DNA from 2 places in the Streptomyces sp. NPDC031049 genome. Region 2 is predicted to be linked to the other one. Evidence: riboswitches for the same ligand, from Rfam matches in the RefSeq annotation. Region 2 holds a riboswitch; the other holds the start of a gene.

Region 1 (15,175 bases), on a different contig from region 2:
AGGGTTTGCCCCCGATCCGTACGCGTCCAACGCCCCGGCGGGGCAGCCGCCGCAGGAGGATCCGTCCATGTCGGCCCTGGTGTGTACGAGGTGCGGTAACCGCAACGCGGAGAACAGCCGCTTCTGCTCCAACTGCGGCGCGCCGCTGCGCCCCGGCATCGCGGCGGAGCGTGCGTCGGAGACGACGTCCACGATCTCCATCTCGGGCCTGGAGGCCTACGACGCCGAGGCCACCGGCCAGACGCCGGTGCCGGCGCTCTCGCCCGAGGCGCAGGCCGCGGTCGAGGCGCTCCCCATGGGCTCGGCTCTCCTGGTCGTGCGGCGCGGCCCGAACTCGGGCAGCCGCTTCCTGCTGGACGGTGAGCTGACCACGGCCGGGCGGCATCCGCAGAGCGACATCTTCCTGGACGACGTGACGGTCTCGCGCCGGCACGTGGAGTTCCGTCGCGGCGCGGACGGCACGTTCACGGTGGCCGACGTCGGCAGCCTGAACGGCACGTACGTCAACCGCGAGCGGATCGACCAGGTCGCCCTGTCGAATGGTGACGAGGTGCAGATCGGCAAGTACCGGCTGGTGTTCTACGCGAGCCAGCGGGGCTACTGACCGTCCCCCGGACATGCTCCGGGGGGACCCCAGGGAAGGTCCATGCTTCAAACACCGAGCGGCGGGGCCGGCAGCGGTACCGCCGCCACGGACAGTGGGCTGATGAGCATCGGCACGGTGCTGAACGTGCTGCGCGACGAGTTTCCCGACATCACCATCTCCAAGATCCGTTTCCTCGAGTCCGAGGGCCTGGTCGAGCCGCGGCGCACCCCGGCCGGGTACCGCAAGTTCAGCGCCCGCGACGTCGAGCGCCTCGGCCATGTGCTGCGGATGCAGCGGGACCACTACCTGCCGCTGAAGGTGATCCGCGAGCACCTGGACGCCATGGAGCGCGGCGAGGCGGTCCAGCTGCCGACGCTCGGCCGCCAGCGGGACGGCGAGACCGTGCCCGAACCGGCGGAGGGGCCCACGGCGGCCCGTATCGGCCGGGCGGAGCTGCTGGCCGCGGCCGGCATAGAGGAGCAGCAGCTGACGGAGTGGGAGTCCTACGGGCTGATCGGTCCGCTGGACGACGGGGCCTACGACGCGGAGGCGGTCACCGTCGCCTCCCTGATCGTCGAGCTGGGCCGCTTCGGGATCGAGCCCCGCCACCTGCGGGTGATGAAGGCCGCCGCCGACCGGGAGGCCGGTCTGGTGGACCAGGTGGTGGCCCCGCTCAGGCGCCATCGGAACCCGCAGACCAGGGCCCATGCGGAGGCCCGTACCAAGGAACTGGCGGGGCTCGCCGTGCGGCTGCACGCGGCGCTCGTGCAGAGTGCCCTGGGCGTTCGCCTGCCCTGAGCCGCGCCTCCGGGGGCCGGCGGCGGGGCCGGGCGGAGAGGGGTCGGATCGGCCACGCGTTCCCTGCTCGACTACCCAAACGTCCCGAGCACGGCCTAGGGTTGCTGTGTGAACGAGCTCGATGTCGTAGGTGTCCGGGTCGAGATGCCCTCCAACCAGCCGATCGTTCTGCTGCGAGAAGTGGGGGGCGACCGCTACCTCCCCATCTGGATCGGGCCGGGGGAGGCGACGGCGATCGCCTTCGCCCAGCAGGGCATGGCTCCCGCCCGGCCGCTGACCCACGACCTGTTCAAGGACGTGCTGGAAGCCGTCGGCCAGGAGCTCACCGAAGTACGCATCACGGACCTGCGTGAGGGGGTCTTCTACGCCGAGCTGGTCTTCGCCAGCGGGGTCGAGGTCAGTGCCCGTCCGTCCGACGCGATAGCGCTCGCGCTGCGCACCGGCACGCCGATCTACGGCAGCGACACGGTGCTCGACGACGCCGGTATCGCGATCCCGGACGAGCAGGAGGACGAGGTCGAGAAGTTCCGGGAGTTCCTCGACCAGATCTCACCGGAGGACTTCGGGACCAGCAACCAGTGACGGACCTCACCGAGCGCATTCGGCTAGCCGTTCCCCGTGATGGGGCACGCCAAACCACTCGTAGGGTGATTATCACTCGGCGTGCCGAGTGTGGCGATCGTTGACGCACCCTCGGTGACTGCCTACCTTCGAGGAGGCAGGTCAAGGACGGAGGTCGGCGTGAGAATCAGCGGCGACGGTACGGCTGGGGGCGCTTCCGGGCGCAGTCTCGGGGCGGGTGGCCCGTACCGGCTTACCGGTGGTGCGGCCGATCACGTTCCGCAGCGACCCACGGTCGTGCCGAGCAGCGGAGGGGCGACGTCCATGACGTCCGAGCAGATCGGCTACCGCGGCCCCACGGCCTGTGCGGCGGCCGGTATCACCTACCGGCAGCTCGACTACTGGGCCCGCACCGGGCTGGTCGAGCCGAGCGTGCGGCCCGCCTACGGCTCGGGTACACAGCGCCTGTACAGCTTCCGCGACGTCGTCGTCCTCAAGATCGTCAAGCGTTTCCTGGACACCGGCGTGTCGCTGCAGAACATCCGCACCGCCGTCCAGCACCTGCGGGAGCGCGGATTCCGCGACCTCGAGCGGATGACGCTGATGAGCGACGGCGCGACCGTGTACGAGTGCACGTCGCCCGACGAGGTGCACGCACTGCTCCAGGGCGGGCAGGGCGTCTTCGGTATCGCCGTGGGTGTGGTGTGGCGGGACGTGGAGAGCGCGCTGTCGCAGCTGCACGGCGAGCGGATCGACACGGGCGAGACACTGGTCGGGCACAACCCGGCGGACGAGCTGGCCCGACGCCGCAACCGCGCGGTCTGAAGTCCTCGGTCCGCGTGTCCGCCGCCGCGGAATCCGGGGGTCCGTCGAGAGCGCGGACCGGCCCGTGCGCAGGGCATTGTCAGTGGCGTAGGGCAGCATCGGAGATGTGAGGACCGCGCCCACGATTCTGCATCTCGACATGGATGCCTTCTTCGCCTCGGTGGAGCAGGCGTCCAAGCCGAGTCTGCGCGGAAAGGCCGTCGTCGTGGGCGGGCTCGGGCCCCGCGGAGTGGTGGCCACCGCCTCGTACGAGGCACGGGTCTTCGGCGTCCACTCGGCGATGCCCATGGCGCAGGCCCGGCGCCTGGCGCCCAACGCGGCGTATCTGGTGCCGCGCTTCGCGTTCTACCGGTCGATCAGCGAGCAGGTGATGACGCTGCTGCGGGCGCTGTCACCGCTGGTGGAGCCGCTGAGCCTGGACGAGGCGTTCGTCGACCTGGAGGCCGGCGGCACGGCCTGGGACGCGGAATCGGCGCGGCGGGCCGGGGCGAAGCTGCGCGCGGACATCAGGGCCGTCACCGGACTGACCGGCTCGGTGGGCCTGGCCGCCTCCAAGATGCTCGCCAAGATCGCCTCCGAGCAGGCCAAACCCGACGGGCTGGTGCTGATCGCGCCGGGCACCGAGCGGGCCATGCTCGCGCCGATGTCCGTCAGGACCCTGCCCGGGGTGGGCCCGGCGACGGGCGGCCATCTGCGCCGGGCCGGCATCACCACGGTGGCGGAGATCGTCGAGGCCGGGGAGGACGAGCTGGTCCGGCTGCTGGGCAAGGCACACGGGCACGGGCTGTACGCGATGGCCCTGGCGCGGGACGAACGGCCCGTGGTGGCGGAGCGGGAGACCAAGTCGGTGTCGGTCGAGGACACCTATGACGTGGACATCCACGACCGGCTGCGGGTGGGCCTGGAGGTGCAGCGGCTGGCGGACCGCTGCGTGCGGCGGCTGCGCGCGGCGGGGCTGTCCGGGCGGACCATCGTGCTCAAGGTGCGGCGGTACGACTTCTCCACCCTGACCCGGTCGGAGACGCTGCGCGGGCCCACGGACGATCCCGCCGTGGTCCGGGAGGCGGCGGCGCGGCTGCTGGACTCGGTGGACACCACGGGCGGGGTGCGGCTGCTCGGCGTCGGCGTCACCGGGCTCGCCGACTACACGCAGGAGGACCTGTTCGCACAGGCGGCGGGGGAGCGGGCGGCCGACGAGGAGCCGACGGAGCCGGAGCGCCCCGCCGAGGAGGCGCCGGTCGGGGCGGCCGGTTCCCCCGGCCCGGGGGAGCACCCGCCGGTGGAGCGCCGGTGGCCGCCGGGACACGACGTACGGCACGCCGGGTACGGGCACGGCTGGGTGCAGGGCAGCGGCCTCGGGCGGGTCACCGTGCGGTTCGAGACACCCGACGGGGAGCCGGGGCGGGTGCGGACCTTCCGGGTCGACGACCCCGGCCTGGAGCCGGCGGACCCGCTGCCACTGGTGCCCCGGAGAGCAGGCGGGGCCGGTGGGATCGCGGGGGCCGAGGGGATCGACAGGGCAGGGCAGGGGGACGGGGCCGACGGGGGTGCCGAGGGTGAAGGTCACGGGGGAGACGGACTCAGTGGTTCCGGTGGAGCGGGTGCGCGAGTGGGGCCCGGCGCGTGGGACGGGCGGCGCGCGTCCGACGACGCCGACGGTCCGGAGGCCGCCGCGTCCGCGGCTCCGGGCCGGCCCGGATGACGCGTCCCGGCCCGGCAGGGGGCCTGCTCGGCCGGCCTGGCCGGTGTGACCGCGTCCCGGCCCGGCTCGGGTGGACGCCCCGGGTGCGTGGCCCGGCAGGGGGGTCAGGTCTCCTCCGAGCCCGCCAGCTTGCCGAAGTCGTGGTCGGGGGGCGGGGGAGGGGCCGCCACGTCGAGACCGTAGTGGTGGTAGAGCTGGAGTTCCTGCTCGGGGGAGAGGTGCCGGCCGACGCCGAAGTCGGGGGCCTCCTTGATCAGGGTCCGGTCGAAGGGCACGCGCAGGGTGCCGTCGACCAGCTCGCTGGGCTCCAGGGGGACGAAGGCGTCCCTGCTGAACAGGCCGGTGCGTATGGCCGCCCACTCGGGTACGCCGGTGGCGTCGTCGAGGTAGACCTCGTCGATCGTGCCGATCTTGGTGCCGTTGCGGTCGAACGCCTTGCGGCCGATCAGATTGCGCGGATCGATGTCGGTGCGCACGGTCCCTCCACGTGGTCGCAAGCCATCCGGTGAATCCGGCCCGGTAAATCATCCGTAAGCACTACAAAACGGCACATTCGTGATGACGGCCACTCGAGGGTACGGGCGTTGACCTCGCTGGTAGGCTGGCAGCGGCTGCTGACCCCGTGCGGGAGAGTCCTCCGAAACCATCGGGGGCGCCGAAGGAGCAAATCCTCCCCGGAATCTCTCAGGCCCCTGTACCGCACGGACGAGGTCACTCTGGAAAGCAGAGCGGGTGTCGACGGCTTCCGCTCTCACCGACGGTGAAAGCCGGGAGCCCTCGGGTGGCCCGGTGAAGCTCTCAGGTTGAGATGACAGAGGGGGAGGCCGTCCGGGTACCCGCGCCGTGGTGCCCCTCGAAGGTCGTCAGACCAGGAGGCCTCCGCAATGACCGCCCATCGCACCCCGCTCTCCGAGCTCGAACAGGGAACGCCCTTCGAGCAGCGCCACATCGGCCCCGACCACGAGGCCCGGGCCAAGATGCTCGCGCAGGTCGGTTACGGCTCGCTGGACGAGCTGACCGCCGCCGCGGTGCCGGATGTGATCAAGAACGCCGAGGCGCTGGACCTGCCGGGCGCCCGCACCGAGCCCGAGGTGCTGGCCGAGCTGCGCTCGCTCGCCGACCGCAACCAGGTCCTGGACTCCATGATCGGCCTGGGCTACTACGGCACGTTCACGCCTCCGGTCGTCCTGCGCAACGTCATGGAGAACCCGGCCTGGTACACCGCGTACACGCCGTACCAGCCGGAGATCTCCCAGGGCCGACTGGAGGCCCTGCTGAACTTCCAGACCATGGTCGCCGACCTCACCGGCCTGCCCACCTCCGGCGCCTCGCTGCTGGACGAGGGCACCGCCGCCGCCGAGGCGATGGCGCTGTCCCGGCGCATGGGCAAGAACAAGAAGGGCCTCTTCCTGGTCGACGCGGACGCGCTGCCGCAGACCATCGCCGTGATCCAGACCCGCGCCGAACCGACCGGCGTCGAGGTCGTCGTCGCCGACCTCGGCGAGGGCATCCCGGCCGAGGTCGCCGAGCGGGAGATCAACGGCGTCCTGATCCAGTACCCGGGCGCCTCCGGTGCCGTACGCGACATCAAGCCGGTCATCGACCAGGCGCACGAGCTGGGCGCGCTCGTCACCGTCGCCGCCGACCTGCTCGCGCTCACGCTGCTGAAGTCCCCCGGCGAGCTGGGCGCGGACATCGCCGTCGGCACCACCCAGCGCTTCGGCGTACCCATGGGCTTCGGCGGCCCCCACGCCGGCTACATGGCCGTCCACGACAAGATGGCCCGCAGCCTGCCCGGACGCCTCGTCGGCGTCTCCGTCGACGTGGACGGCAACCGCGCCTACCGCCTCGCGCTTCAGACCCGCGAGCAGCACATCCGCCGCGAGAAGGCCACCAGCAACATCTGTACCGCCCAGGTGCTGCTCGCCGTCATGGCCGGGATGTACGCCGTCTACCACGGTCCCGAGGGCCTGCGCACCATCGCGCGCCGCACCCACCGCTACGCCGCGATCCTCGCCGCCGGCCTGGCGGCCGGCGGCGTGGAGATCGTCCACGGCTCCTACTTCGACACCGTCACCGCCCGGGTGCCCGGCCGGGCCGCCGAGGTCGCCGCCGCCGCCCGCGACAACGGGGTCAACCTGCGGCTGGTCGACGCCGACCACGTCTCCTTCGCCTGCGACGAGACCACCCTGCGCGCCCAGGTCGGCGCCGTGTGGGCGGCGTTCGGCGTCGAGGGCGACATCGAGGCGCTGGACGCGGCGACCGAGGACGCGCTGCCCGAGGCGCTGCTGCGCACCGACGACTACCTCACCCACCCGGTCTTCCACCAGTACCGCTCCGAGACGGCGATGCTGCGCTACCTGCGCCGCCTCGCCGACCGCGACTACGCGCTGGACCGCGGCATGATCCCGCTGGGCTCTTGCACCATGAAGCTCAACGCGACCACCGAGATGGAGCCGGTCACCTGGCCGGAGTTCGGACAGCTGCACCCCTTCGCCCCCGCCGAGCAGGCGCAGGGCTACCTCACCCTCATCCGGGAGCTGGAGGAACGTCTCGCCGAGGTCACCGGCTACGACAAGGTCTCCCTCCAGCCCAACGCCGGCTCGCAGGGCGAGCTGGCCGGTCTGCTCGCCGTCCGCGGCTACCACCGGGCCAACGGCGACGAGCAGCGCACGGTGTGCCTGATCCCGTCCTCCGCGCACGGCACCAACGCCGCCAGCGCCGTCATGGCCGGCATGAAGGTCGTCGTCGTCAAGACCGCCGAGGACGGCGAGATCGACGTCGAGGACCTGCGGGCCAAGATCGAGCAGCACCGCGACGAGCTGGCCGTGCTGATGATCACCTACCCGTCCACGCACGGCGTGTTCGAGGAGCACGTCGCCGACATCTGCGCGCGGGTGCACGACGCGGGCGGCCAGGTCTACGTCGACGGCGCCAACCTCAACGCCCTGGTCGGCCTCGCCAAGCCCGGCCACTTCGGCGGCGACGTCTCCCACCTGAACCTGCACAAGACGTTCTGCATCCCGCACGGCGGCGGCGGTCCCGGCGTCGGCCCCGTGGCCGTACGCTCCCACCTGGCGCCGTACCTGCCGAACCACCCGCTGCAGCCCGCGGCCGGCCCGGAGACCGGCGTGGGGCCGGTCTCCGCGGCTCCCTGGGGCTCCGCGGGCATCCTGCCCATCTCCTGGGCGTACGTCCGGCTCATGGGCGGCGAGGGGCTCAAGCGGGCCACGCAGGTGGCCGTGCTGTCCGCCAACTACATCGCCAAGCGGCTGGAGCCGCACTACCCGGTGCTCTACACCGGTCCGGGCGGACTCGTCGCGCACGAGTGCATCATCGACCTGCGCCCGCTGACCAAGGCGACCGGCGTCAGCGTCGACGACGTCGCCAAGCGGCTCATCGACTACGGCTTCCACGCGCCGACGATGTCGTTCCCCGTGGCCGGCACGCTGATGATCGAGCCGACCGAGTCCGAGGACCTCACCGAGCTGGACCGGTTCTGCGAGGCGATGATCGCCATTCGCGCGGAGATCGAGAAGGTCGCCTCGGGCGAGTGGCCCGCCGACGACAACCCGCTGCGGGGCGCGCCGCACACCGCGGGCGCGCTGAGCGGCGACTGGGAGCACGCCTACGGCCGTGAGGAGGCCGTCTTCCCGGCCGGGGTCTCGGCCGCCGACAAGTACTGGCCGCCGGTGCGCCGCATCGACCAGGCCTTCGGCGACCGCAACCTGGTCTGCTCCTGCCCGCCGCTGGACGCGTACGAGGACTGACCGGTCCGCCGGTCCACGGCGACGTGCACCGACAAGGGGCCCCGCGCGGCGGGGCCCCTTGTGCGTTCGCGTCTGCGGTGCGCGTCACCCGGCCGCGAGGGAGACCTCCGTGGACTTGACCAGGGCGACGACGGAGCTTCCCGTCGTCAGGGTGAGGGCGTCGGCGGCGTCCCGGGTGATCACGGCGGTCAGGTCGCCGCCCTCGACGGCGACCCGGACGGACGCCATCGCCTCGCCCGCCGTGAGGGCGGTGACCGTGCCGGGGAGGCGGTTGCGGATCGACAGACCCTCGACCGGGCCGGTGGCCAGCGACACCTCGGTCGACTTCACCAGGGCGCGGACGGCGCTGCCCGGGGCGAGCCCCAGGTCGTCGCACGCCTCCCGGGTGATCGCCGCGGTGAGGTCCTGGCCGCCGGTGAGGCGGACCCCGACCGTCGCCATGGCCTCGCCCGCGGTGACGGCGGTGACGGTGCCGGGGAGCTGGTTGCGGATGCTCAGGCTCATGGGGGCACGGTAGCCCGGAGCATCGGTCATGCCGGGTATGCGTGGGCCTGTGCCGCTTTGACCGTCGCCCACACCGGTGCGCCCGGGTGGAGGCCCAGCTCCGCGGCGGCGACCGTCGTGAGGTCGGCGGCGAGCCGGAGTTCGCCGGTCAGGTCGGCGCGGATCTGGTCGCCGTGGGTCTCCAGGCCGGCCACCTCGCAGCGCCAGACGTTGCGGGCACTGGACCCGGCGGGGCGTTCCCCGTACAGGGTCACGGCGCCGGGTGGGAAGGCCACGAACACCGGGCCCGTGAGGTCCTCGGTGGTGGTGATGGCGGGGCCCGCGTCCAGGCGCACCGTGTGGCCCTCGGCCCGTCCCCGGTAGAGGTTGAGGCCGACGAGCCGGGCGATGTAGTCGGTGCGGGGCCGGCGGGCGATGTCGGCCGGGGTGCCCTGCTGGACGACCCGGCCGTGCTCGACGACGATCAGCCGGTCGGCCAGCACCATGGCGTCCAGCGGGTCGTGTGTGACCAGGACGGCCACGGCCTCGAACTCGGCCAGATGACGGCGCAGCTGGGCCCGCACCTCCAGCCGGGTGCGGGCGTCGAGCGCGGCGAGCGGCTCGTCCAGCAGCAGCAGCCGCGGGCGGGTGGCCAGGGCCCGGGCGACGGCCACGCGCTGCGCCTGACCGCCGGAGAGGCGGCGCGGCTTGGCGCCGGCGTGGTCGGCCAGGCCCATCCGCTCCAGCCAGACGGCGGCCTCCGCACGGGCCCGAGCCCTGCTCGCGCCCCGGCAGCGTGGGCCGAAGGCCACGTTGTCGAGCGCGGTCAGGTGCGGAAAGAGCAGGTAGTCCTGGAAGACGACGCCGACCGGGCGGGCCTCCGGCGGGGTCCCGTCGAGGGCGCTGCCGTCCAGGCGCAGATGACCGTCCGTGAGCGGGACGAGGCCGGCCAGGGCGCGCAGGGCGGTGGTCTTGCCGGCGCCGTTGGGGCCGAGCAGTGCCACGACGTCGCCGGGGGCCGCGGTCACGGCGACGTCGAGGCGGAAGGCACCGCGGTCGACGACGAGGCGGGCGTGGAGGCCCTCGGCGCCCGCGTCGGCGGGCGCGGCTTCGGTGGCGGTCGGCTCGGGGTGGGTCATGAGGGGGTCATCCAGCGGTCGCGGAGTCCGGCCAGTACGGCGATGGAGACGGCCAGCAGCACCAGGCTGAGGGCGATCGCCGCCGCCGGGTCGTTCTGCAGGGCGAGGTAGACGGCGAGTGGCATGGTCTGGGTGCGGCCCGGGAAGTTGCCCGCGAACGTGATCGTCGCCCCGAACTCGCCCAGCGCCCTGGCCCATGCCAGCACCGCTCCGGCCGCGATGCCCGGCGCGATCAGCGGCAGCGTGACACGGCGGAACGCGGTGAAGCGGGAGGCGCCGAGGGTGGTGGCGGCCTCCTCGTAGCGCGGGTCGGCGGCCCGCAGGGTGCCCTCGACGCTGATGACGAGGAACGGCATGGCCACGAAGGTCTCGGCGAGGACGACGCCGGTGGTGGTGAACGGCAGTGTGACGCCGAACCACGCGTCCAGGTACTGGCCGATGACGCCGTTGCGGCCGAACGCCAGCAGCAGCGCGACCCCGCCGACCACCGGGGGCAGCACCAGCGGCAGCGTCACCAGGGCACGCACGAAGCCGCGACCGGGGAAGTCGGTGCGGGCCAGCAGCCAGGCCAGCGGGACGCCGACGACCAGGCTGAGCAGGGTCGCCGACGTGGCGCACACCAGCGACAGGCGCAGGGCCTGCCACACCTCCGCGCTGGTCAGCTGCTCCGGGAGGCTGCTCCACGGGGCCCGGACCAGCAGGGCGACCAGTGGCAGCAGCAGGAACGCCAGGCCGGCCACCGCAGGGACGAGCAGGGGCAGGGGTGCCCGCCGGCCGCTGCGGGGCGTGCCGCGGGGCTTCGCGCGCGAGCCGGTCACGGCGTCAGGAACCCGGCGCCGGTCAGCACCCGCTGCCCCTCGGGGGAGCGGACCAGGTCGACGAAGGCCCGGGCGGCCTCGGGGTTGGGGGCGTGCTCGAGCGGGGCGATCGGATAGTCGTTGACGGCTTCGGCCGCCTCCGGGAAGGCGACTCCCTCCACCTTGTCGCCGGCCGCGCGCACATCGGTGCGGTAGACCAGGGCGGCGTCGGCCTCCTTCAGCCGCACCTTTGTCAGAGCGGCCTTGACGTCCTCCTCGTAGGAGACCGGCGTGAGCGCCACGTCCGCGGCCTCGAGCGCCTGCTGCGCGGCGGCGCCGCAGGGCACGGCCGCGTCGCACAGGACGACCTTCAGGCCGGGCCTGGTGAGGTCGCCGAGGGACGTGATCCCGGCCGGGTTGCCGGGCAGGGCGGCGATCTCGAGCCGGTTGCGGGCGAAGGTGGCCGGTGGACCGGCGGCGTCGCCCGCGTCGCTGACGGTCTGCATCGTCCTGGTGCTGGCGGCGGCGAACACGTCCGCCGGTGCGCCACTGGTGATGCCGGCGGCCAGGCTGTCGCTGCCGCCGAAGTTGAACGTCACCCGCGTGCCCGGGTGCTCCTTCTCGAACCGCTCACCGAGGGTGCTGAAGCTCTCTTTGAGCGAGGCGGCCGCGAAGACCGTCACCGTGCCCGAGAGCCGCCCGGACGAACCGCTCGTCCCGGAGCCGGCACCGGCATCGGCGGCTTCCGGACCGGACGGGGCGCAGGCGCTCAGGGCCAGCAGCGCGGCGGTCCCGGCCAGCACGGGCCGCAGCGCCGGCAGGCTCCGCGGTGCCCGCAGGCTCCGCGGCGTCCGCGGGGCCGGCAGGACGCGGTGCGTGCGGCGGCGCGCGGAACGGGTCGTCACAGGGCCACTCCTCACATCCTGGGGAGACCGGGCGTCGACCGGGCCGGACGGCTCGCGGCCGGCCAGGCCGGGCGACGGGCACGTCTCCTCCGACACGCCGATCATACTTCCGCATCTGCGGGTCGTATGTCTCCTGTCGCATCGCATGAGCGAGCCCGATGTGCTGGTGGGCTCGCATGTGCGTTTCTACGGAGTGACAGGGGCGCGGGCGGTGGCGGTGGGCGGTGGCGGGTCAGGTGCGGTCGATATGGACGTTTGTCGACTTCACGCGGGCGGTGGCCTCCATGCCGACCTCCAGGCCGAGTTCCTCGACGGCCTCCCGGGTCAGCAGGGAGACGAGCCGGTGCGGGCCGGCCTGGATCTCGACCTGCGCGGCGACGTCGCCGAGCTTGATCGCCGTCACGATGCCGGGGAAGGAGTTGCGGACCGAGGTGTACGGGGTGTCCTCGTCGGTGCCGGAACCGGCCAGTTCCACCGAGAACGCGGCGAGGTCCCGGCCGTCGACGAGCCGTCGTCCGCTGTCGTCGCGGTGGGTGGTGAGCCGGCCCGCGTCCGCCCAGCGGCGTGCGGTGTCGGGGCTGACGCCGAGCAGCCGCGCCGCCTGGCCGATCGTGTAGGACTGCATGCCGGTCACGATAGGGCGGACACCGGGGAACGGTGGACGTGGGGCCGGACGTTGGGTATAACGCGATATAACGTCAGGGCTGGGGAAGGGTGGGGTGGACGATGACGGGACAGTCGCTGCCGGCGGGTGGGTCCTTGGGGCTGCGCGCGTCGCACGCGGAGCGGGACCGGGTCGTGGACGTGCTGAGCGCGGCGGCGGGCGACGGGCGGCTGACCGCCGAGGAACTCGACCAGCGGGTGGAGGCCGCGCTGTCGGCGCGCACGCTGGGCGAGCTGGCCCGCCTGACGGCCGACCTGCCGGACACGGCGGGCGGGGCGCCGACCGCGGCGAAGGACGTCGTGCGGATCGAGCAGGTGCACGCGTCGGTCCGGCGGGGCGACGGATGGGTCGTGCCGCGGCGGATGGAGATCCGGTCGCAGTGGGGAGAGGTGACGCTCGACTTCACGGACGCGGTGATCACGCACCGCGCCCTCGCCCTCGACCTCGACGTGCACGGCGGACTGCTGAGGCTGGTGACCCGCCCCGGCATCGTGGTGGACACGGACTCGCTGGCGATGAGTCATGCGACGGTGAGGGAGAGCGGCAGAGCACGCCGGGGGACCGGCCCGGACGTCCCCGAGGTGCTGCGCGTGACGGTCACCGGGGAGATCAGCCTCGGTCACGTCCTGGTGCGCGCGCCCCGCCGGAGTCGGCGGCACAGGACCGGACGCGGCTGACGGCAGCTGCGGCCAGCGGCGCCCCTCGCGTCACGGAGCAGGCACCGGCGTCGTACGTGTCAGCGAGCAGGCACCGGCGTCGTATGAAAGCCGTCAACGGCGTGCACGGTGACGTATCGGAGCCGTCAACAACGGTCGGATTCGGCCAGGGGCGAGGTTTTCTCGGAGCGTCCCACTCCGACACACCTCATCCAGGAGCCCACGATGGCCGATCTGGCCTTCGTCGTCATCACGATCGCGACCTTCGCGCTGGTAACCCTCGTCGCCAAAGGGGTGACGAAGCTGTGACCGCCGAGAACATCGTCGGCCTGGTCGTGGCCGTCGCCCTGCTGGGCTATCTCGTCCTCGCCCTGATCTTCCCGGAGAGGTTCTGAGAACAGCCATGGGTCCCGTACTCGCCGGCGTGCTGCAACTGCTGGCCCTCCTCGGCGCGCTGGCCATCGCCCACATCCCCCTCGGAAACCACCTGGCCAGGGTCTACACCGCCCGCAACCACCGGCGGGCCGAGAAGTGGATCTACCGGGGGATCGGCGCCGACCCGGACGCGGAGCAGCGCTGGCCCGCGTACCTGCGCGGCGTGCTCGTCTTCTCCGCCGTAGGCGTCCTGTTCCTCTACCTCCTCCAGCGGCTCCAGGGCGTGCTGCCGGGCGCACCGCACTTCGACTCCGTCGCACCGGCGCAGGCCTTCAACACGGCCGTGTCCTTCGTGACCAACACCAACTGGCAGTCCTACGCGGGCGAACAGACCATGGGCCAGGTCGTGCAGACCGCCGGTCTGGCCGTGCAGAACTTCGTCTCCGCCGCCGTCGGCATGGCCGTGGCCGCCGCCCTGGTGCGGGGCTTCGCCCGGTCCCGCTCCGGTGGACTGGGCAACTTCTGGGCGGACCTGGTGCGCGGCGTCACCCGCGTGCTGCTGCCGCTGGCCGCCGTGGCCGCCGTCGTACTGGTGGCGAGCGGCGTCGTCCAGAACCTCTCCGGCATCCACGAGGCCGGGCAGTTCACCGGCGGCAGCCGGCAGTGGAACGGCGGTGCCGTCGCCTCGCAGGAGGCCATCAAGGAGCTGGGCACCAACGGCGGCGGCTACTTCAACGCCAACAGCGCCCACCCGTTCGAGAACCCGACACCGTTCACCAACCTCTTCGAGATCTTCCTGGTCCTGCTGATCCCCGTCTCCCTGCCGCGCGCCTTCGGCCTCATGACCGGTTCGCTCAGGCAGGGGTACGCCGTCCTCGGCACGATGGCCGCGATCTGGCTCGGTTTCGTGTCCCTGATGATGTGGACCGAGTTCTCCCACCACGGCCCCGCCCTCCAGGCGGCCGGCGGCGCGATGGAAGGCAAAGAGGTGCGCTTCGGCATCGGCGGCTCGTCGCTCTTCGCGGTGTCCACGACGCTCACCTCCACCGGCGCGGTGGACTCCGCCCACTCCTCGTTCACCGGCCTGGGCGGCGGGATCGCCCTGCTGGGCATGATGCTCGGGGAGATCGCGCCCGGCGGAGTCGGCTCCGGCCTGTACGGGATGCTGGTCATGGCCGTCGTCGCGGTGTTCCTCGCCGGCCTGATGGTCGGCCGCACTCCCGAGTACCTCGGCAGGAAGATCGGTCCGCGGGAGATCAAGCAGGCGGCCCTCTACCTGCTCGTCACCCCGGCGCTGGTGCTGGTCCTCACCGCGGCGTCCATGGCCCTGCCGACCCCGCCGCACTCGATGCTGAACCCGGGCCCGCACGGCTTCTCCGAAGTGCTCTACGCCTTCACCTCGGCAGCGAACAACAACGGCTCGGCCTTCGCGGGTCTGAACGCGAACACCGACTGGTTCAACACCACGACCGGCCTCGCGATGCTGCTCGGCCGCTTCCTGCCGATGGTGTTCGTCCTCGCCCTCGCCGGCTCGCTGGCCGCGCAACGGCCGGTGCCGGCCACCGCGGGCACCCTGCGCACCGACAAGCCCCTGTTCGCCGGCGTCCTGGCCGGCACCGTCCTGATCGTCACCGGCCTCACCTACTTCCCGTCCCTCGCCCTGGGCCCGCTCGCGGAGGGACTGGCGTGACGACCACCCGTACCGAGAAGCACGAGGACTCCATGTCCACGCTCACCCCCGCCCGCGCCCCGCGCGGCGACACCCCCTCCGGCCACCGGCCGCCCCCGCGGCGGGCCGGCACGGGACTGTTCCGGCCCGGCCGGCTGCTCCGGTCGCTGCCCGCGGCGCTGCGCAAGCTCGACCCGCGGGTCATGGCCGCCTCGCCCGTGATGTTCGTGGTGTGGGCCGGCGCG
Region 2 (15,175 bases):
ACTGGCGGAGGACGCCGTCCTCCTCGTCTCGGAACTCGTGGGCAACGCCGTCCGGCACACCGGCGCACGCGTCTTCGGCCTGCGCATGCGGCGCCGGCCCGGCTGGGTCCGGATCGAGGTCCGCGACCCCTCCCGCGGGCTGCCGTGCCTGATGCCGGTGCAGGACCTGGACATCAGCGGACGCGGCCTCTTCCTCGTCGACAAGCTGTCCGACCGCTGGGGGGTCGACCTGCTGCCGCGCGGCAAGACCACGTGGTTCGAGATGCGCGTCGCGGACCGCTAGCCGGCGTCCACCGGCCCGGCCGCCGCACCGCCGGACAACGGCATCTCCCGCAGGGGTGAGCGGAGTTCACCAACACGCCACCCAAGGGTGACGGTCCACCGTCCGCCGCCGCGGACCCGTGATCGTACTCACCATGATCACCACTCGTCTGCGGCGCCGCTCCGCCGCCGCCGTCCTGTCCCTCGCGGCCGTCCTCACCACCTCGGCCGCCACGCCCACCGGGACCACGCCCACCGGGACCACGGCCCCCGCGAAGGCCGTCGCGCCGGCCTGCCCCACCTTCGACGACAAGCTCAAGGCCGCCGCCGACCGCCGCGTCGACCTCGGCCGCATCACCCCGGAACCCGTCTGGCGCACCACCTGCGGCACCCTCTACCGCAGCGACAGCCGGGGCCCCGCGGTCGTCTTCCAGCAGGGCTTCCACCCCAAGGACGTGGTCAACGGCCAGTACGACCTGGAGAAGTACGTCCTGGTCAACCAGCCCTCGCCGTACGTGTCCACGACCTACGACCACGACCTGTACAAGAAGTGGTGGAAGGCGGGCCACAACTACTACATCGACGCCCCCGGCGGCATCGACGTCAACAAGACCATCGGCGACTCCCACAAGTACGCCGACCAGCAGGAGGTCGCCTTCCCCGGCGGCATCGACCGGCAGTACATCATCGGCGTCTGCCCGGTCGACAAGGAGACCAAGGTCGAGATCATGGGCGAGTGCGAGAGCAACCCGCACTACAAGCCCTGGCACTGACCCGCCCACGCCGCCCTACCGGGGGCTGAGCAGCGCCTCCGACCCCACCGGCAGATACCCGGCCGCCCGGAACGCCCGCAGGCTGCGGGCGTTCCCCGCGGACACCTGCGCCCACACGGGCTCGCCCCCGGCGAGCTGCCGGGCCGCCGTCGCCAGGGCCCGCCCCAGCCCCCGGTGCCGTACGTCCTCCGCCACCTCGACGGCGACCTCCAGCCGCCCGGCGATCCCGCGCCCCAGCACCAGGACACCGCCGTCGGCCGTCCACACCCGCACGTCGTCGCGGCGCCGCCGCGAGCTGACCACCCGGGGGTGGGCGGGGTCCCCGACCTCCTCCAGCGCCACCTGCGGCTCCCCCTCCAGCGGGGCCGCCACCGTCATGACGTCGATCGTGTCGCAGCCGCGCCCGGTCCGCTCCATGAAGGCCGCCAGGAACCGCGGGTTCATCGTCGCGGCCAGGGCATCGCAGTCCAGTGCGCGCAGCGTCGCGCGCACCCACTCGGGGTCCTCGTCCGTGAAGACCACCGAGTGCGCGGTGAAGGCCAGCACCCCCGCGTCACGCCCGCAGCACTGCGGCACCACGGTGGTGCCGCCGTCCGCCGGCGGGAACACCCCGCGCGCCGCCGCCTCCAGGACATCCCGCAGCCTGCCCGTCACCACGACCTCCCCGACCCCCTGCCGCCCGCCTGGGCGTCCGGCCATACCGTTAGTCTGACCTGCGTCAGTAGGACGATCGAAGCATGAAATGAGGGGCGGATCGGTGGCGGACATCGAAGAAGCACGCAAGCAGTTCGACCGGATCGACGCCGACGGCGACGGCTACATCACCCCGGCGGAGTTCAAGGCCGCCCTCGCCCAGGGCGGCGACTGGAACGTCACCGAGTCCGTCGCGGAGGCCATCATCAACAGCCGCGACCTCGACGGCGACAAGCAGATGTCCTTCGACGAGTTCTGGACGTACCTGAACAAGTGACGCCCGGCTGACGACGCTTGCCGGGGGCGCGCCTCGCGCAGCCCCCGGCCCACGTCCGCAGTACCGCCCCGGTCGCGCCGTCGGCCGCGTTCCGGTCCGGTGGGTCGTCGGGGCCCGCTGTCAGCACTCGATGATGTTGACCGCCAGCCCGCCCCGCGCCGTCTCCTTGTACTTCACGGACATGTCGGCGCCGGTGTCCTTCATGGTCTTGATGACCTTGTCCAGGGACACCTTGTGGCTGCCGTCGCCGCGCATCGCCATCCGGGCCGCGGTCACCGCCTTGACGGCGGCCATGCCGTTGCGTTCGATGCACGGGATCTGGACCAGGCCGCCGACCGGGTCGCAGGTCAGGCCGAGGTTGTGCTCCATGCCGATCTCGGCGGCGTTCTCCACCTGCTCGGGGCTGCCGCCCAGCACCTCGGCGAGCGCGCCCGCCGCCATCGAGCAGGCCGAGCCGACCTCGCCCTGGCAGCCGACCTCGGCGCCGGAGATGGAGGCGTTCTCCTTGAACAGCATGCCGATCGCGCCGGCGGCGAGCAGGAAGCGGATCACGCCCTCCTCGTCGGCGCCGGGCACGAAGTTCATGTAGTAGTGCAGCACCGCCGGGATGATCCCCGCCGCGCCGTTGGTGGGGGCGGTGACGACCCGGCCGCCGGCGGCGTTCTCCTCGTTCACCGCCATCGCGTAGAGGGTGATCCACTCCATGGCGAGAGCCTGCGGGTCGCCCTCGGAGCGCAGCTTGCGGGCGGTGTTGGCGGCGCGCCGGCGGACCTTCAGGCCGCCCGGCAGGATGCCCTCGCGGGACATGCCGCGCGAGACGCACTCGCGCATGACCCGCCAGATCTCCAGCAGCCCCTCGCGGATCTCGTCCTCGCTGCGCCAGGCCCGCTCGTTCTCCAGCATCAGGGCGGAGATGGACAGGCCCGTCTCCCGGGTCAGGCGCAGCAGCTCGTCACCGGTGCGGAAGGGGTACTTCAGCACGGTGTCGTCGAGCTTGATGCGGTCGGCGCCGACCGCGTCCTCGTCGACGACGAAGCCGCCGCCCACCGAGTAGTAGGTCTTCGACAGCAGCTCGGTGCCCTCGGCGTCGTACGCCCACAGGGTCATGCCGTTGGCGTGGTAGGGGAGGGCCTTGCGGCGGTGCAGGACCATGTCCTCGTCGAAGGAGAACGGGATCTCGTGCTCGCCGAGGAGGCTGAGGCGCCCCGCGGTCCGGATCGTCTCGACGCGTTCGTCGGCCGTCTCCACGTCCACCGTGCGCGGTGAGTCGCCCTCCAGGCCGAGCAGCACCGCCTTGGGCGTGCCGTGGCCGTGGCCGGTGGCGCCGAGGGAGCCGTACAGCTCGGCCCGTACCTTCGCGGCCGAGGTCAGCAGCTCCTCGTTGCGCAGCCGCCGGGCGAACATGCGGGCCGCGCGCATCGGGCCGACCGTGTGGGAGCTGGACGGGCCGATGCCGATCGAGAACAGGTCGAAGACCGAGATGGCCACGGTGACTCCTCAATACGGGGGTGGTGCAGAGGGGGAGGCGGTGCGGGGCGCAGGCGCTCGCTTGTGGCGGCCCTGCGCCCCGACAGCCTGTTCGTTACTTGTTCAGACCCGGGTACAGCGGGTGCTTGTCGGCCAGGGCCTTCACCCGGGCCTTGAGGGCCTCGGCGTCGTGGGACGGCTTGAGGGCCTCGGCGATCACGTCCGCGACCTCGGCGAAGTCCTCGGCGGTGAAGCCGCGGGTCGCCAGGGCCGGCGTGCCGATGCGCAGACCGGAGGTCACCATCGGCGGACGCGGGTCGTTCGGCACGGCGTTGCGGTTGACCGTGATGCCGACCTCGTGGAGACGGTCCTCGGCCTGCTGGCCGTCCAGCTCCGAGTCGCGCAGGTCGACCAGGACCAGGTGGACGTCCGTGCCGCCGGTGAGGACGGAGACGCCCGCGGCCTTCGCGTCGTCCCGCACCAGGCGCTCGGCCAGGATGCGGGCCCCCTCCAGCGTACGACGCTGGCGCTCGGCGAAGTCCTCGCTCGCGGCGACCTTGAAGGCGACCGCCTTCGCGGCGACCACATGCTCCAGCGGACCACCCTGCTGACCGGGGAAGACGGCCGAGTTGATCTTCTTGGCGAGGTCGGCCGTGCTCAGGATCACACCGCCGCGCGGGCCGCCCAGCGTCTTGTGGGTGGTGGTCGTCACCACGTGGGCGTGCGGCACCGGGTTCGGGTGCAGACCCGCCGCGACCAGACCGGCGAAGTGCGCCATGTCGACCATCAGGTACGCGCCGACCTCGTCGGCGATCCGGCGGAACTCGGCGAAGTCCAGCTGCCGCGGGTAGGCGGACCAGCCGGCCACGATCAGCTTCGGCCGGGACTCCTTGGCCAGCCGCTCCACCTCGGCCATGTCGACGAGGCCGTCGTCGCCGACGTGGTAGGCGACGACGTTGTACAGCTTGCCGGAGAAGTTGATCTTCATGCCGTGGGTCAGGTGCCCGCCGTGGGCGAGGTTCAGACCCATGATCGTGTCGCCGGGCTTGAGCAGCGCGAACATCGCGGCCGCGTTGGCCTGGGCGCCGGAGTGCGGCTGCACGTTGGCGTGCTCGGCGCCGAACAGCGCCTTGATCCGGTCGATGGCGATCTGCTCGACCACGTCGACGTGCTCGCAGCCGCCGTAGTAGCGGCGGCCCGGATAGCCCTCGGCGTACTTGTTGGTCAGGACCGAGCCCTGGGCCTCCATCACCGCGACCGGCGCGAAGTTCTCGGAGGCGATCATCTCCAGGGTGGACTGCTGGCGGTCCAGCTCGGCGTCGACGGCGGCGGCGACGTCGGGGTCGAGCTCGTGCAGGGGGGTGTTCAGGACGGACATCGGCGTGACTCCTCAGCCGGCGGCGTAGGCGGTGTACTCGTCGGCGGAGAGCAGGTCGGCCGGCTCCTCGGTGACGCGCACCTTGAACAGCCAGCCGCCCTCGAAGGGCGCGGAGTTCACCAGTGACGGGTCGCTGACGACGTCCTCGTTGACCTCGGTGATCTCACCGGAGACGGGGGAGTACAGGTCGGACACGGACTTCGTCGACTCCAGCTCGCCGCAGGTCTCGCCCGCGGACACGGTGTCGCCGACCTCGGGGAGCTGGACGAAGACGACGTCACCGAGCGCGTTGGCCGCGTGCTCCGTGATGCCGACCGTCGAGACGCCGTCCTCGGCGGCCGACAGCCACTCGTGCTCCTTGCTGTAGCGCAGCTGCTGGGGGTTGCTCATGGCCTGAATTCTCCTGTACGCGGGAAAAATGCTGGTGAGTGGGGGTGTGACGGGTCGGAACCGCGGTCACCGGTGATGAGCGGGACACCTGCGGGGCGGCGCCGGGCGGACCGTACGCCGGTACCCCGCGGGCCCAGTGTCTACTTCTGGCGCTTGTAGAACGGCAGCGCCACGACCTCGTACGGTTCGTGGCTGCCTCGGATGTCCACGCCCACCCCGGGCGTGCCCGGCGCCGCGTGCGCGGCGTCGACGTACGCCATCGCGATCGGCTTGCCCAGCGTCGGCGACGGCGCGCCCGAGGTGACCTCGCCGATCACCTCGCCGCCGGCCACGACCGCGTACCCGGCGCGCGGCACCCGGCGGCCCTCGGCGACCAGGCCCACCAGGACCCGGGGCGGCTGCGAGGCGGCGCGCTCGGCGGCCTCGGCCAGCGCCGCGCGGCCCACGAAGTCGCCTTCCTTCTCGAACTTGACCACCCGACCGAGGCCGGCGTCGAACGGGGTCAGCGAGGTCGTCAGCTCGTGCCCGTACAGCGGCATGCCCGCCTCCAGGCGCAGCGTGTCCCGGCAGGACAGGCCGCAGGGGACCAGGCCGGCCGTCTCGCCCGCCTTGGTCAGCGCCTGCCACAGCTCCACGGCGTGCTCCGGCTTCACGAACAGCTCGAAGCCGTCCTCGCCGGTGTAGCCGGTGCGGGCGATCAGCGCCGGGACGCCGGCCACGGTGCCGGGCAGGCCCGCGTAGTACTTCAGCCCGTCCAGGTCGGCGTCGGTCAGGCTCTTGACGATCCCCGGCGACTCCGGGCCCTGCACGGCGAGCAGCGCGTAGGCGTCCCGGTCGTCGCGCACCTCGGCGTCGAAGCCGGCGGCGCGCTCGGTCAGCGCGTCCAGCACCACCTGGGCGTTGGAGGCGTTGGCGACCACCATGTACTCGGTGTCCGCCAGCCGGTAGACGATCAGGTCGTCCAGGATGCCGCCGTCCTCGCGGCAGATCATGGTGTAGCGGGCGCGGCCGGGCTTGACGCCGCCGATGTTGCCGACCAGCGCGTAGTCCAGCAGCGCGGCGGCCCCCGGGCCGGTGACGGTGATCTCGCCCATGTGCGAGAGGTCGAAGAGACCGGCCCGGGTGCGCACGGCGGTGTGCTCGTCGCGTTCGGAGCCGTAGCGCAGCGGCATGTCCCAGCCGGCGAAGTCGGTCATGGTCGCGCCGAGCGAACGATGCACGGCATCGAGCGCGGTGCGGCGGGGTTCGGTACTGCTCATCGGTCGGTCGTCTCCCAGGGCATGACGCGAAACGGGCGAGGTGAGTCCTCCCCATCTGTCATCGGAACCTGAGAGGTTCGCCATGACCGCCGTCGGGCGGGCGGCCAGGACTTGCACCTTGGGTGGGGCCGCCGCGGCGGCCCGCTTTTCAGATGTGCCTCGCCCGCGCGGTAACGGGGCCTGAGAGATTCAAGGGAGGGACTTGCTCCTTCGGCGCCCCAGCACGAGTACGACGACTGGCTGGGAACTCTCCCGCGCGGATTCAAACGGCCGGTATGCAGTTGGCGGGCACATCATTGCACGCATCGTCCGCTCGTGGCAGAGCAAGCTCTTTGTGACCGGGTTGTGGCAGCACGCACACGAAAGCGCGAGACTCCCGCATTACCTTCTCTTTACACTCGACGGGGACGGGAACGCGTGAACCGCCCCAGGGGAGGACGATCACGGTGAACAGGACCACGGCGTACGCCACGACCTCGGGGCTGGCGCTGCCCAAGCAGCCCGCCGCCCCGGCCCGCCGGGCGTGCGCCGACCAGAGCGCACCCGTCGTCCGCGACCTGCGGGAGAGGGCCGGCCGCAGTCCGCGCGCCCTGCTGTTCGGGCCCGGCGACGTCGTCGTGGTCACGGGCCTGCCCGGCAGCGGCAAGTCCACGCTGATGCGGCGCACGGTGCGCGGCGTGCGCATCGACTCCCAGGACACCCGCGACCGCTGGGACCGCCGCACGCCCCGCCTGCTGCCGTACGCCCTCTACCGCCCCCTGGTCCGGCTCGCCCACTACGCCGGGCTGCGCCGCGCGCTGCGCTCCGGCGAGGGCGTCGTCGTCCACGACTGCGGCACCCAGGCCTGGGTGCGGGCCTGGCTGGCCCGGGAGGCGCGCCGCCGGGGCACCGGCCTGCACCTGCTGCTGCTCGACGTGAGCGCCGAGGCGGCCCTGGCCGGACAGCGCGAGCGCGGCCGGGGCGTCTCCCGGTACGCCTTCCGCCGGCACCGCGCGGCCACCGACCGTCTGCTGCGCTCCGCCGCCGAGGGCGTCCTGCCGCGGGGCTGTGCCTCGGCCGTCCTGCTCGACCGCCCGGCGGCGGACACCCTGCGCCGCATCGGCTTCACCGGCTGACATCCGCGGGGGCGCCCGCGAGGCCTGCGGGGCGCGCCCGGCGCGCGGGGCGTGCTCGGCGCGCGGGGCCGGCGGGCGTCCGCGGAGGTTCGGGACCGGCGGCGGGGCCGGTCGCAGGGGGCGGCGGCGTCCGCGGAGGGTGCGGGGCCGGCGGGTGTACGGGCGACGGGGGCGCCGGCGGCCTCGCGGGTTAGCCTTTTCTGCCACAGCAGCGGTTCGACCAGGCGGTAGGAGAAGATGGACTTCCCAGCTGGCTCCCCGGACTTCCCGGACCCCTCGGGGTTCCCGGGCGCCCCGGCGGGCTTCCCGGCGCAGGCGCACCCCCAGCCGCACGGCGGATGGCCGGGCAACGAGCTGGAGGAGGTGCTGTCGGCCGCCCTCGGCGCGCCGTCCGCCGGCGGCCGTGTCGTCGAGGTGCTCGGACGCAGCTTCGTCTGGGTGCCGCTGCCGTCCGGCGGCGGCCCGGACAGCGGACCGCTGGACCTGCCCGGCATGGAGATCGAAGGCCAGGCCTACGTCCCGGTGTTCAGCTCCGAGGAGCAGTTCCGCCAGGTCGCCGGGGCGCACATGGCGTACGCCATCGCCCCCGCCGCGGAGTTCGCCCGCGGGCTGCCCCCGCAGGTCGGCATCATCGTGAACCCGGAGGGCACGGTCGGCATACCCCTGCCGCCGCCCGCCGTCGCCGAGCTGTGCCGGGCGGGCCGCACCCCGCTGGACGGCCCGGCGGGCGGCGGCCGGGTCCGGCTGTTCGAACCGGACTGGCAGGACGACCCGGTCGGCTTCCTCTCCGCCGCCTCCGCCGAATTCGACGCCGTCGGCGTGGTCCGCACCGCCCGCCGCTGCCTCGCCGCGATCGAGACCGCCGACCCGGTCCTGTTCGTCGGCGTCGAACTGACGCACTGGGAGGGCGACGCCCGCGCGCTGCCGCTCGAGGCCCTGGGCCGCGCCCTGGCCGGGGCCCCCGCACCGTGGCCGGTCAACCTGGTCCTCCTGGAGGCCGCCGAGGACCCGGTCTGCACCTGGCTGCGGGAGCGGGTACGCCCCTTCTACGAACGGCGCTCGTGAACGCGCACCCGCCCGCGCACAAGTGAACCCGAGCTCCGAGGCGCCCCCCGGTCCGCGGAGCCACTTAAGCTGGTTTCATAACCGGGGAGACCTCCAGGAGGGGCGATACACGTGAGCGCCAGCGGCACCGCGACCGGCCAGGTCGAGCACATGCTGCGCCAGGTGACGCCCGGGCGCTACGACGCCTACGAGGCGCTCCTGCGCGCCCTCGCGACCCCCGCCTCCGGCCAGGTGTGGATGCTGCTGTGGCACGGCCAGGCCGGCTCCCCGGACGCCCAGTACGGCCGCATGGAGGTCGACGGGGCCGGCTACGCCCCCTGCGTGACCTCCGCCCAGGAGCTGTCCGCCAGCGGCTGGAACCGCTCGTACGAGGTGGTCGACGGCCTGGAAGTGGCCCGCGCCCTCTACCCCGACCACTACGGCCTGTGGCTCAACCCGCACGCACCCGGCGGCGGCGTCGGCATCCCCTGGCTCGATCTGCGCCGCATCGCCACCGGACTGGACCGCCAGCCCGCCGGGCCCCTGCGGCTGTCCGAACCGGCCATCGAGATCCCGCAGTTCTACGCCCTGCTCACCCAGAACGCCCACCGCACCCCGGCCGTCCGGTCGCTGCGCCGCGCCTGGGTGCAGCCGGCCCTCGGAGCGCCGTATCTCGCCATCGGCCTGGACGTGTACGACACCTCCCCGCCGGCCGTGGACGCGGTACGCGCGATGATGCAGCAGTCCATCGGCGCCGTCCCCGACGGGCTGCCGGTGTCCACGGTGGCGATGTCCGACGCGTACGACCCGGTCGCCCTGTGGCTGCGGGCCAACGCCCGGCCCTTCTACGACCGCGAGGCCCACGGCGCCGCCCCCGCCGGCGGCTACGGATATCCGCCGGCGCCCGGCCACCAGCCCGGCGCCGCCGCCCCCGGTGCCTACTGACCGTCCGCTCCTCGGACGGCTCCGGCGGGACCCGCCGCATTTCGGGACGCCCCGGCCTGACCGCGTGTGACCTGCGAACTCCTTTCCGTGTCAGCCGAGTTAACCGCCCACACCCTTGATGTACCGGAAGCATCCGATTTATCGAGTGTTCAGATCTCAGGTAGGTATCACCGCTATCCGGACTGTTCTCCGGGGCGTGTCCCGTCTGTAGTGTTCAGGCGGTCAACAATGCATTCCCTTCAGCGGAACCCGGAGTGGCCTCCCTATGCGCATATCCAGATCCCGCGCCGCCAGGGCGATCACGGCCGCGTTGGCGGTCGGCCTGATCGCCACCGGCTGTGCCAGTGAACGAGACAAGGAAGACTCGAAGGGCGACAAGGACACGTTCGTGTTCGGTGCCCCGGGTGACCCCGCGTCGCTGGACCCGGCCCTCGCGAGCGATGGCGAGACCTTCCGGGTCACCCGCCAGGCCTTCGAAGCGCTCATCGAGCACGAGCCCGGTGGCACGAAGCTCGTCGGCGGCCTCGCCGAGAGCTGGGAGAGCAACGACAAGGGCACGGTCTGGACCTTCAACCTGCGCAAGGGTGTGAAGTTCCACGACGGCGAGACGTTCAACGCCGCCGCCGTGTGCGCCAACTACGACCACTGGTTCAACTGGACGGGCACCTACCAGTCCAGCGCGGTGTCGTACTACTGGCAGAAGATCATGGGCGGCTTCGCCAAGAACGAGGACCCCGAGACGCCCGAGGCGAACTACAAGTCCTGCACCGCCAAGGACGAGAACACCGCCGTCATCGAGGTCAAGAAGCCGTCGGCGAACCTGCCCGGCGGGTTCTCGCTCCAGGCCCTGGCCATCCACTCGCCGAAGGCCATCAAGGAGTACGAGAAGCAGGAGGCGAAGGCCGCCGGCGACGCCATCTCGTACCCCAAGTACAGCCAGGAGGCCGGGCTCGTCGCCGGCACCGGCCCGTACAAGATCGCGAAGTGGAACAAGGGCAACAAGGAAGTCACCCTCACCCGCTTCGACGACTACTGGGGCGACAAGGCCAAGGTGAAGAACCTGGTCTTCCGCACCATCGACACCGAGGACGGCCGCCGCCAGGCGCTCCAGGCCGGTGACATCGACGGCTACGACCTGGTCTCGCCGGCCGACGTCAAGACCCTGGAGAACGAGGGCTTCCAGGTCCCGACCCGTGGTGTCTTCAACCTCCTCTACCTCGGCATGACGCAGGAGAAGAACCCCGCGCTGAAGAAGAAGGAGGTCCGCGAGGCGATCGCGCACGCCATCGACCGGGAGAACCTCGTCAAGACCCAGCTGCCCGAGGGCGGCAAGGTGGCCACGCAGTTCATGCCGGACACCGTCGCGGGCTTCTCCGAGAACGTGAAGAAGTACCCCTTCGACACGGCCAAGGCCAAGCAGCTCCTCGGTGACGCCGGCGAGAGCGGCCTGAAGATCGACTTCTGCTACCCGACCGAGGTCACCCGCCCGTACATGCCTGCCCCGCAGGACCTGTTCGAGCTGATGAAGGCCGACCTGGAGAAGGCCGGCATCACGGTCAACCCCAAGCCCATGAAGTGGACCCCGGACTACGTGGACGCCACCGAGGCGGGTGCCTGCCCGCTGTACATGCTGGGCTGGACCGGTGACTTCAACGACGGCTACAACTTCATCGGCACCTGGTTCGCCCACTACGACAAGGCGTGGGGCTTCAAGAACGACAAGGTGTTCGAGGCGGTGAACGCCGGTTCCGAGTTCGCCGACCCGGCGCAGCGCACCGACGCGTACAAGAAGGCCAACGAGGCGATCATGGACTACCTGCCGGGTCTGCCGATCTCCTCGTCCCCGCCGGCCATCGCGTTCGGCAAGGACGTCAACCCGCCGAAGGTCTCCCCGCTGACGCAGGAGAACTTCGCGGAAGTCTCCTTCAAGTAAGCGGAAAGACAGGCATCACCCACGGGTCCGTTCGGCTGCTGCACCTCGGCGGCCGGGCGGACCCGTTCATGAAGGCACACTCGTAAGAAAGGGGCATGCGGGGTGTTGCGTCTCGTCGTACGACGACTGCTCCAACTCATTCCCACCCTGCTCGGCCTGTCGGTCCTGCTGTTCCTCTGGCTCAACCGACTGCCCGGCGGACCCGCCTCAGCGATCCTGGGGGAGAAGGCCACCGCGGCCGAAGTGGCACGCATCAACCGTGCCCTGGGGCTCGACGAGCCCCTGCACGTGCAGTACTGGCGCTTCCTGAAGCGGATCGCCGAACTCGACCTGGGGACCTCGACGCAGACCGGGCAACCGGTCTGGGAGGAGTTCACCCTGCGTTTCCCGGCCACGGTCGAACTGTCCGTGACCGCCATGATCATCGCGATCGCGGTCGGCGTCCCGCTGGGCTACTTCGCCGCCCGCAACCGGGGCGGCTGGCTGGACGTCACCGCCGTCTCCGGCTCGCTCGTCGGCATCTGCATCCCGGTGTTCTTCCTGGCGCTCATCCTCAAGGGCGTCTTCGCGGTCAACCTGGGGCTCTTCCCCAGCTACGGCCGGCAGTCCACCGGCATCGACGCCACCGACGTGACCGGCTTCGCCATTCTGGACGGCATCCTCACCGGGGAGTTCGACGCCTCCCTGGACGCGCTCCATCACCTGATCCTGCCCGCCATCACGCTGGCCTCCATCCCGCTCGCCGTGATCGTGCGCATGACCCGCGCCAGCGTCCTGGAGGTGCTGGGCGAGGACTACGTCCGCACCGCCGAATCCAAGGGTCTGCGGCGGCGCGTGGTGCGTGAGCGGCACGTGATGCGCAACGCCATGCTGCCGGTGGTCACCGCGGTCGGTCTGCTGACCGGATCGCTGCTGTCGGGCGCCGTCCTCACCGAGTCCGTCTTCTCCTTCGGCGGGATCGGCTCCTTCATCCGGACCGCGATCGACGGCCGTGACTATCCGGTCCTGGTCGGCTTCATCATGTTCATCGCGATCACGTACGTCCTGATCAACCTGCTGGTGGACGTGGCGTACAGCCTCATCGACCCGAGAGTGCGGGTGCACTGACGTGAGCACCACCAAAACCGAGAAGATCCAGCGCCTCGCGGAGCTCACCGCACACAACGAGTCCACGACCGGCGCCAGCCTGTGGCGGGAGGCCTTCCGCCGGCTGAAGTCCAGCAAGATGGCGATCATCGGCGCCGCCATCATCGCCGTGTTCGTCGTCCTCGCCGTCATCGGCCCCTGGGTGGCGCCCTACGCCCCCACGGCACAGACCTGGCGCGGTGAAGTCCTGGTGAACCAGGGCCAGTTCGTCGGCCCGCGCGGTGACAACTGGTTCGGCCTGGACCACCTGGGCCGGGACATGTTCTCCCGCATGCTGGTCGGTGCCCGGCAGACGCTGCTCGTCGGTGTCGTGGCGACCCTGATCGGACTGACCGTCGGCTTCCTCATCGGCGGCCTCTCGGGCGCCGCCGCCACGCTGGGCGGCGAGCCCGGCAAGCGGCTGGACTCGCTGATCATGCGCGTCATCGACATGATGCTGGCGCTGCCCTCCCTGCTGCTGGCCGTGTCCGTCGCCGCCGTCATGGGCCAGTCCCTGACCACGGTGATGATCGCCGTCGGTGTCGTCCAGGTGCCGATCTTCGCCCGGCTGCTGCGCGGCTCGATGCTCGCCCAGGGCGGCACCGACTACGTCCTGGCCGCCCGTGCCCTCGGCGTGCGCCGCCGCCGCATCGTCGTCACGCAGATCATGCCGAACTCGCTGAGCCCGGTGATCGTGCAGGCGACGCTCTCGCTGGCCACCGCGATCATCGAGGCCGCCGCGCTGTCGTACCTGGGGCTCGGCAACCCCGACCCGTCGGTCCCGGAGTGGGGCGTCATGCTGGCCCAGGCCCAGCGCTTCTTCGACAACGCGCCGATGATGGCCGTCTACCCGGCGGTCGGCATCATCATCACCGCCCTCGGCTTCACCCTGCTCGGCGAGGCCATGCGGGAAGCCCTCGACCCGAAGCTGCGGAGCTGAACCACCATGCCACTTCTCTCAGTCGACGAACTGACCGTCACCTTCGGCGGACAGCACGGCCGCAAGGCCTCCCGCGCGGTCGACGGCGTGTCCTTCTCCGTCGACCAGGGCCAGGTCGTGGGACTGGTCGGCGAGTCCGGCTGCGGCAAGTCCGTCACCTCCCTGGCGCTGATGGGCCTGCTGCCCCGCAAGGGCGTCGAGACCGGCGGCCGGGCCGACTTCGACGGCACCGACCTGCTCACCATGAGCCCCAAGGCGCTGCGCGACCTGCGGGGCAGCCGCATGGCCATGATCTTCCAGGACCCGCTGTCCTCCCTGAACCCGGTCGTCCCGATCGGCGTCCAGGTCACCGAGATCCTGGAACGGCACCGCGGGTTGAAGGGCGAGCCCGCCCGCAAGGAGGCGGCCCACCTGCTGGACCGGGTCGGCATCCCCGACCCGACCCGGCGGCTCAAGGAGTACCCGCACCAGATGTCCGGCGGCATGCGCCAGCGGGCGCTGATCGCCATGGCGGTGGCGTGCGCCCCGAAGCTGCTGATCGCCGACGAGCCCACCACGGCGCTCGACGTGACGATCCAGGCACAGATCCTGGAACTGCTCAAGGAACTGGTCGACCAGGAGGGCACCGCCCTGCTGATGATCACCCACGACCTGGGCGTGGTCGCCGGGCTCTGCGACGAGGTCAACGTCCTCTACGCGGGCAAGGTCGTGGAGTCCGCCGGGCGCCGCGAGCTGTTCGCCCACCCCACTCACCCGTACGCGCACGGGCTGCTGGGCTCCATCCCCCGCCTGGACGCGCCGCGCGGCGAGGCGCTCACCCCGGTCAGGGGCTCCATCAACGACCGGATCGCCTGGGCCGACGGCTGTGCCTTCGCCCCGCGCTGCGACCGCTACGAGGTGGACTGCCTGAACGGCACCCCCGCCCTGACCGAGCCCCGCGCGGCCGGGCACCAGGTGCGGTGCGTCCACCCCGTACTCGACGACGCACGGGCCGAGGAGGTCCCCGCATGAGCCTGCTCGAACTGGACGGAGTCAAGGTCCACTTCCCGGTCAAGAAGGGCGTCCTCTTCGACCGCACCGTCGGCCACGTGCACGCCGTCGACGGCGTCTCGCTCAAGGTCGAGGCCGGCGAGACCTACGGCCTGGTCGGCGAGTCGGGCTGCGGCAAGACCACCCTCGGCCGGGCGGTGCTGCGCCTGGTGCCCATCACCGAGGGCGGGGTCGTCCTCGACGGCACCGACCTGGCCAAGCTGCCCGACGAGGAGATGCGCCGCTTCCGGCGCCGCCTCCAGATGGTCTTCCAGGACCCGCTGGGCTCCCTCAACCCCCGCCAGAACATCGAGTCGATCCTCACCGAGGGCATGCTCGCCCACGGCATCGGCGCCACCCAGGAGGAGCGCCGGGAGAAGATCAAGGCGATCCTGGCCAAGGTGGGGCTGCCCGCCAACGCCCTCTCGCGCTACCCGCACGAGTTCTCCGGTGGCCAGCGCCAGCGCATCGGCATCGCCCGCGCCCTGGTGCTGGAACCCGACGTGATCATCTGCGACGAGCCGGTCTCCGCGCTGGACGTGTCCA

What was found. Region 2 has a riboswitch for glycine ahead of gcvT (glycine cleavage system aminomethyltransferase GcvT). Riboswitches for the same ligand answer to the same signal wherever they lie in the genome.
Region 1: it holds a riboswitch for glycine, as region 2 does, so the genes downstream of both, gcvP (aminomethyl-transferring glycine dehydrogenase) here and gcvT (glycine cleavage system aminomethyltransferase GcvT) in region 2, are expected to answer to the same signal.

What each region holds. Positions count from the first base shown of each region.
Region 1 is NZ_JBVIGC010000011.1:268,449-283,623, reverse strand. It holds gene ACZ45Q_RS20705 (FHA domain-containing protein) at 68-604, shown strand; gene ftsR (transcriptional regulator FtsR) at 647-1,384, shown strand; gene ACZ45Q_RS20695 (bifunctional nuclease family protein) at 1,493-1,966, shown strand; gene ACZ45Q_RS20690 (MerR family transcriptional regulator) at 2,126-2,770, shown strand; gene ACZ45Q_RS20685 (DNA polymerase IV) at 2,877-4,472, shown strand; gene ACZ45Q_RS20680 (PRC-barrel domain-containing protein) at 4,577-4,948, opposite strand; glycine riboswitch at 5,088-5,182, shown strand; gene gcvP (aminomethyl-transferring glycine dehydrogenase) at 5,357-8,242, shown strand; gene ACZ45Q_RS20670 (TOBE domain-containing protein) at 8,327-8,746, opposite strand; gene ACZ45Q_RS20665 (ABC transporter ATP-binding protein) at 8,773-9,864, opposite strand; gene ACZ45Q_RS20660 (ABC transporter permease) at 9,861-10,682, opposite strand; gene modA (molybdate ABC transporter substrate-binding protein) at 10,679-11,500, opposite strand; gene ACZ45Q_RS20650 (TOBE domain-containing protein) at 11,799-12,191, opposite strand; gene ACZ45Q_RS20645 (DUF1707 SHOCT-like domain-containing protein) at 12,293-12,907, shown strand; gene kdpF (K(+)-transporting ATPase subunit F) at 13,192-13,281, shown strand; gene kdpA (potassium-transporting ATPase subunit KdpA) at 13,290-14,951, shown strand; gene kdpB (potassium-transporting ATPase subunit KdpB) at 14,984-15,175, shown strand, end outside.
Region 2 is NZ_JBVIGC010000025.1:60,060-75,234, reverse strand. It holds gene ACZ45Q_RS31315 (ATP-binding protein) at 1-283, shown strand, start outside; gene ACZ45Q_RS31310 (ADP-ribosyltransferase) at 417-1,034, shown strand; gene ACZ45Q_RS31305 (GNAT family N-acetyltransferase) at 1,050-1,733, opposite strand; gene ACZ45Q_RS31300 (EF-hand domain-containing protein) at 1,792-2,004, shown strand; gene ACZ45Q_RS31295 (L-serine ammonia-lyase) at 2,125-3,492, opposite strand; gene glyA (serine hydroxymethyltransferase) at 3,587-4,849, opposite strand; gene gcvH (glycine cleavage system protein GcvH) at 4,862-5,239, opposite strand; gene gcvT (glycine cleavage system aminomethyltransferase GcvT) at 5,380-6,498, opposite strand; glycine riboswitch at 6,544-6,656, opposite strand; glycine riboswitch at 6,657-6,763, opposite strand; gene ACZ45Q_RS31275 (AAA family ATPase) at 6,945-7,613, shown strand; gene ACZ45Q_RS31270 (enhanced serine sensitivity protein SseB) at 7,851-8,678, shown strand; gene ACZ45Q_RS31265 (enhanced serine sensitivity protein SseB C-terminal domain-containing protein) at 8,790-9,602, shown strand; gene ACZ45Q_RS31260 (ABC transporter substrate-binding protein) at 9,868-11,535, shown strand; gene ACZ45Q_RS31255 (ABC transporter permease) at 11,638-12,642, shown strand; gene ACZ45Q_RS31250 (ABC transporter permease) at 12,644-13,600, shown strand; gene ACZ45Q_RS31245 (ABC transporter ATP-binding protein) at 13,607-14,611, shown strand; gene ACZ45Q_RS31240 (ABC transporter ATP-binding protein) at 14,608-15,175, shown strand, end outside.